2 regions of the Brenneria goodwinii genome follow, and region 1 is predicted to be linked to the other one. Evidence: predicted binding sites of a transcription regulator. Region 1 holds the regulator's gene; the other holds the start of a gene.
What was found. Region 1 encodes PhoB, which activates phosphate uptake and scavenging genes when phosphate is short. Its sites were predicted from a motif close to CTGTCATAAAACTGNCNNAT; they were not measured.
Positions count from the first base shown of each region.

Region 2: a site for PhoB is predicted at 1,455-1,474, ahead of pstS (phosphate ABC transporter substrate-binding protein PstS). Genes of this name have one in related genera too.

Region 1 is NZ_CP014137.1:2,976,803-2,979,950, reverse strand. It holds gene sbcD (exonuclease subunit SbcD) at 1-1,137, opposite strand, end outside; gene phoB (phosphate response regulator transcription factor PhoB) at 1,383-2,072, shown strand; gene phoR (phosphate regulon sensor histidine kinase PhoR) at 2,100-3,148, shown strand, end outside.
Region 2 is NZ_CP014137.1:4,218,314-4,221,461, forward strand. It holds gene ACN28R_RS18710 (DUF4026 domain-containing protein) at 1-1,051, shown strand, start outside; gene pstS (phosphate ABC transporter substrate-binding protein PstS) at 1,585-2,625, shown strand; gene pstC (phosphate ABC transporter permease PstC) at 2,809-3,148, shown strand, end outside.

The DNA.
Region 1 (3,148 bases):
GGCCGCCGCCAGCCGCCGTTCAAAAACATCATGTACCGTCAGCTCATTCAGCGTTTCCTTTTCCTGCCGCACAATCGCCTGCAGGCGCTGTTCGCGGGCGCGGCGCAATAGCAGCACTTCGACGGGCAACCCGTCGGTCAGCGCCTGAATGCGTTTTTGCATATCGTTCAGATAATCCTGGGTGGTGATTTCGATATCCAGCCACACCGTTTTTTCCCCCTGATAATCATTAAAGAGGGATAGTTGGCGCTCGATATCGGCCAGGTCGCCTTTGATGAGCCGCATCGGTTGCGCCATCGGGATAGGCAGCGTCTCTATCGTTGGCGGGGCATCCGGTTCGAAGCTGACCAGACAGACGGACTTTTCACTGCCTAGCTCATCAAAACTCAGCGGAATAGGGGAGCCGCTGTAACGAATATGTTCGCTTTTCGTCACGCGCTGCGGGCGGTGAATGTGTCCGAGCGCGATGTAGTCCGCCGGCGGAAACGCCTGCGCCGGGAAGGCATCTAGCGTACCGATGTAGATATCGCGCACGGAGTCGGAAGCGGTAACGCCGACGGTCGTCAGATGGCCGGTGGCGATGATGGGCAGCGGCAGCCCCAGTATTTCACGTTTCTGACAGGCCAACTGGTAACACCGCTGGTAATGCTCGGTGATGGCATCCTGCAATGCCTGCTGCTTTTCATCGCCGGATTGTCCGGCCTGGCTGGTTATCAGATCGCGCGGACGCAAAAAGGGGATTGCGCACAGTACGGCGCCGGGCCGCCCCTGACGGTTTTCCAGTACGATCACCTGTTTTTCGACATCGCCATCGACGCTGGCGATCACCCGCGTATTCATAAAGGCCAGCAGATCCCGCGATTCGTTCAGCGTGGCGACGGAGTCATGGTTGCCCGCCAATATGACTAACTGGCAGCCTTTACGCTGTAGATCGACAACAAAACGGTAATACATTTCCCGCGCATAGCTTGGCGGCGAACCGTTATCAAAGATATCTCCTGCTACTATTACAGCATCCACCTGATGCTGTTCGACCTGAGCAATAAGCCAGTGCAGGAAGGCTTGATGTTCGGCCGCACGGCTCTTGGTATAAAAATACTGCCCCAGATGCCAGTCGGCGGTGTGAATAATACGCATGGAACTCCCTGAGCGGTGTGTAATCGCAATGTCTCTGATTATAAACAGCCTGTGCGCGAGCTGTCGTTGCGAAAACATAAGTTTGGAAAGCGGCGCGAAAAAAACGATGTAACAAGGGGAATGCCGATCGGCTGGGCATCGAGGTTGAAAAATGCCCCGGCGTTTTTTTCATAAATCTGTCACAAAACTGACGCATAATGCACAGCGCATGCTAACAGCGACGATGATTAACGGCAGGATTAACAATGGCAAGACGCATATTGGTCGTGGAAGATGAAGCACCGATTCGTGAAATGGTATGTTTTGTTCTGGAGCAGAATGGTTATCAGCCTGTTGAAGCTGAAGATTATGACAGTGCGGTAACACAACTGTCAGAACCTTTTCCTGAACTGGTGTTACTGGACTGGATGCTGCCAGGCGGCTCGGGGTTGCAATTCATCAAGCATATGAAACGTGAAGCGCTGACCCGCGACATACCCGTCATGATGCTAACCGCCCGGGGCGAAGAAGAAGATCGGGTGCGCGGGCTTGAAGTCGGCGCGGATGATTACATTACCAAACCTTTTTCCCCTAAAGAGTTGGTGGCGCGTATCAAAGCAGTGATGCGCCGTATTTCGCCGATGGCCGTTGAAGAAGTGATTGAAATGCGCGGGTTGAGTCTGGATCCTTCCTCGCACCGGGTAACGACGGAAGAACTGGCACTGGACATGGGGCCAACGGAGTTTAAGTTGTTGCACTTCTTTATGACCCATCCTGAACGGGTTTACAGTCGTGAACAGTTGCTCAATCATGTTTGGGGCACTAACGTTTATGTTGAAGATCGCACTGTTGATGTTCATATCCGCCGACTGCGTAAGGCGCTGGAAACCAGCGGGCATGATAAAATGGTGCAAACCGTTCGGGGAACGGGATACCGTTTTTCAACGCGTTATTGAAGGTTGTCGTACCGGAGAAACATCAACGTGCTAGAACGTCTATCATGGAAGAGGCTGGCGCTGGAGCTGGCTTTTTTTTGTCTGCCCGCGCTTTTGCTGGGGCTGGTATTCGGTTATCTGCCCTGGTTCCTTTTAGCTGCTGTTTTAATTGTGCTTTGCTGGCATTTTTACAATCAGCTTAAACTCTCCTACTGGCTGTGGGTCGATCGCAGTATGACGCCGCCGCCGGGCCGCTGGAGCTGGGAACCGCTGTTCTACGGCCTTTATCAAATGCAATTGCGCAACCGGCGGCGGCGGCGCGAATTGGCGCTATTGATTAAGCGTTTTCGTAGCGGCGCCGAATCGTTACCGGATGCGGTGGTGATCACCACCGAAGATGGCACTATTTTCTGGTGTAATCGCTTGGCCCAGCACCTGCTCAATTTCCGTTGGCCGGAAGACAGCGGGCAGAATATCCTCAACCTGCTGCGTTATCCTGAATTCGCCAGCTATATGAAAGGGCAGGATTTCAGCCGTCCGCTAACGTTGCAACTGAACAACTCGCATCACGTTGAATTCCGTATTATGCCTTATTCCGAGGGGCAGTTGCTGATGATGGTGCGCGACATTACCCAGATGCATCAATTGGAAGGGGCCAGACGTAACTTCTTTGCCAATGTAAGTCATGAACTGCGCACCCCTTTAACCGTGTTGCAGGGATATTTGGAGATGATGCAGGATAATGCGCTGGATGACTCTCTGCGCAGTAAGGCTCTGAATACCATGCAGGAACAGACGCGGCGGATGGATGGATTGGTCAAACAGCTGTTAACCCTGTCGCGTATTGAAGCCGCCGCCACTATCGATCTAAGCGAAAAAGTCGATATGCCTATGATGTTGCGCGTATTACAGCGCGAGGCTCAGACGCTAAGCCAGGATCGCCATGAGATCGTGTTCCGGGTGAATGAAGATCTTCAGGTTTTCGGCAACGAAGAACAGCTGCGCAGCGCCGTATCCAATCTGGTCTACAATGCCATTAACCATACGCCGGCCGGCACTCGTATTGAGGTTTGCTGGCAGAAAACGCCCCATGGCGC
Region 2 (3,148 bases), 1.2 Mb from region 1:
GATACTGCGCCTGTTGGTGCCGGATTTATTACTTGGTATCGATGTTTCCGCCGCTGACAAAGCGTTTACGCCTGAATGGCTGCGCTTCCAACTGGAAGATGATGTGTTGCCGGATGTGGAGAATCTATACACGATCCACGCCATTTACGACCCGCACAACAACCCACCGACCGCCTTTTGGTTCCATACCCACGGGCTTACCCGTTGCGGCATAACTGAAGTGGAGCTGGTTATTCCGCATACGCTGAATTCCTATTACGGCATTCCCGAATTGTTCAGAAACTTCGCTAATAACTGTATTGAAAACCAGCAGGTTACGTTTAACAAACCGATTTTGTGTGGGCAAACGCAAGCTGGATACGAATATGTGGTGGCATTGCCTTTTGAAGAAGGCCTGCGCCACGTCAATAAACCAATCTCCGTCGTTCAGCTTAGACCGCTTGAAGAGATGCATTACGACCTGTCCGATGCGCCTGAAGGCGAATTTCTTGGCGATCGGGCCGATCGTGATGACGTTCACATGACGCCATCCTGTATGCTGTTCCGCGCAACGGAAGAAAATTCGGCGCTGGAGACGTTTTTTAAGGGATTTGAAGAGCAGAATGCCATCATGTTCTGGCGAACCAACGCCGAGACGTATGAAATGTCGCGCAAGGCTAAGCTGCGTTGGCATTACTTTGGCCGGATGTTCGAAAACTATGCCGTGTCCGCGGAACCGATTAAAAAAGGCTTTTTTGCAAAACTGCTCAATAAATCAGCCGAACCGCAGCAGGAAAACGAATGGCGCTTTCTGGTCAAATGCGGGATTCCCTACGGCGACCCCGCAGAGGACGAGCGTGAGCATATGTGGTTTATACCTGAGTCGATGAACGGCGACGCCTTTAGCGGAAAATTAATAAATCATCCTTTCTATATCGATAAGATGAAAGAGGGGGGCGTTTACCCGCTCGATTTGGGGTTAATTACCGACTGGGCGATTTATTACCAGGATGATAAATATACGCCGGATACCATCTATAAACTATTAGGCGGAAATGGTCAGACCCATTAAAAGCGTTGACCAACGCTAATCTGCCTGAAGCGAAATCAGCGCGTGGGTTCGGCGTTACTGCTCGCCGACGTACGTTTCGCGGATGGGTTGCTATGCCTATGTTAGAACGTATAGGTAATGGCGGCCATGCCGGTTAGTCCAATAACTTTGCCTTTGGCGGTATTAATACGTCATTGGTTTTCCGCCGCTGGCGGTGAGTTGGCGATAATAGCCAGAAACATGAGTGAATGCTTCAACCTCACGTCAGCCAGAAATCAGTGATTGGCTGACGTGGATTTTACTGGGTTTTTTTATCTATTTTATTGATAATAAATGATGGTTTTGTTTTCTTTATTCGTTGAGCGCTCTTTTTGAGTTATTGGTAACGTGCTTTTCTTCCTTACAGCGGTAGTGTTTTCTTACTCCGTCATAAAACTGTCACATTTCGTACATTTTACTGTCACTCAACTGTCCTATTTTTCCTCCTGCAAACTACACTCTGATTAATCACGACTTCGGGTCGACAATACTTTTGGTATCCCACAGGAGGGATTATGAAACTTATGCGTACCACTATTGCCAGTATTGTTGCGGCAACGTTTTCTCTGACGGCGGTTTCCGCTTTTGCCGCTACTAACCTTACTGGCGCTGGTGCGACATTCCCCGCACCGGTCTATGCCAAATGGGCTGACTCCTATCAGAAAGAAACCGGTAATAAAGTTAACTATCAAGGTATCGGATCTTCAGGTGGTGTAAAACAGATTCTTGCTAAAACCGTTGATTTCGGTGCGACCGATGCGCCGCTGACTGACGCCAAGCTGGCGGAAGATGGCTTGTTCCAGTTCCCGACCGTTATCGGCGGTGTGGTGCTGGCGGTGAATATTCCTGGCATCAAATCCGGCGATCTAACGCTGGACGGTAAAACCCTGGGTGATATCTACCTGGGTAAAATCAAAAAATGGAACGACCCAGCCATTACCAAACTGAATCCTAATGCTAAGCTGCCGGATCAGGATATTGCCGTAGTGCGTCGTGCCGATGGTTCCGGTACTTCTTTTGTGTTCACCAGCTATCTGGCGAAAGTAAACCCGGAATGGAAGGAAAAAATCGGTTCCGGCTCTACGGTTAACTGGCCGACCGGTCTGGGCGGTAAAGGTAACGATGGCATCGCCGCATTCGTTCAGCGTCTTCCCGGTTCCATTGGCTACGTTGAGTATGCTTACGCGAAGCAGAATAACCTGGCTTACACCAAACTGCTTTCCGCAGACGGTAAAGTCGTCAGCCCGACAGGAACGACTTTCAGTAATGCGGCCAAGGGCGCAGACTGGAGCAAATCTTTCGCTCAAGATCTGACGAACCAGAAAGGCGATGATGCATGGCCTATCACCTCAACGACTTTCATCCTGGTGCAAAAAACACAGCCGAAAGCTGAGCAAGGTACGGAAGTGCTGAAATTCTTTGACTGGGCTTATGAGAAGGGCGGTTCTGAGGCTACAGCGCTGGATTATGCTATTCTGCCGACCGAAGTGGTTGAACAGATTCGCGCCGCTTGGAAAACCAATGTGAAGGATAGCAGTGGTAAGGCATTGTATTAAATATAATTAGAAAAATATTGGATTAAGAGTAAGTGTACTAAAATTGTACTACGTTCCTTGTGTTTGGTAGCAAGGTTATCTCGCTGAGCGCAGCAGGATAAAGGGATGGGGAGATCATGACTCTCCATCCTTCGCTGCGCTTTTGTTTGTTATCAAGCATCGTTAAATTAAGAAGAGAGACACATGGCTGAGTACAAGCCAACGATCAAAGCCCCCGGAAAGCATGGCGACATCATTTTTGGTGCGCTGGTGAAATTGGCCGCGCTGGTGACGCTACTGTTATTAGGGGGCATTATTGTTTCCCTAATTGTGGCTTCCTGGCCCAGCATCGAAAAATTCGGTTTTTCCTTTCTGTGGACGAAAAACTGGGATGCTCCCGCCGAGCAGTTTGGCGCGCTGGTACCGATCTACGGCACCGTTGTTACCTCACTGATTGCTCTGATTATCGCGATACCCATCAGTTTTGGTATTGCGCTGTTTCTAACTGAACTGGCTCCGGGGTGGCTGAAACGCCCTTTGGGTG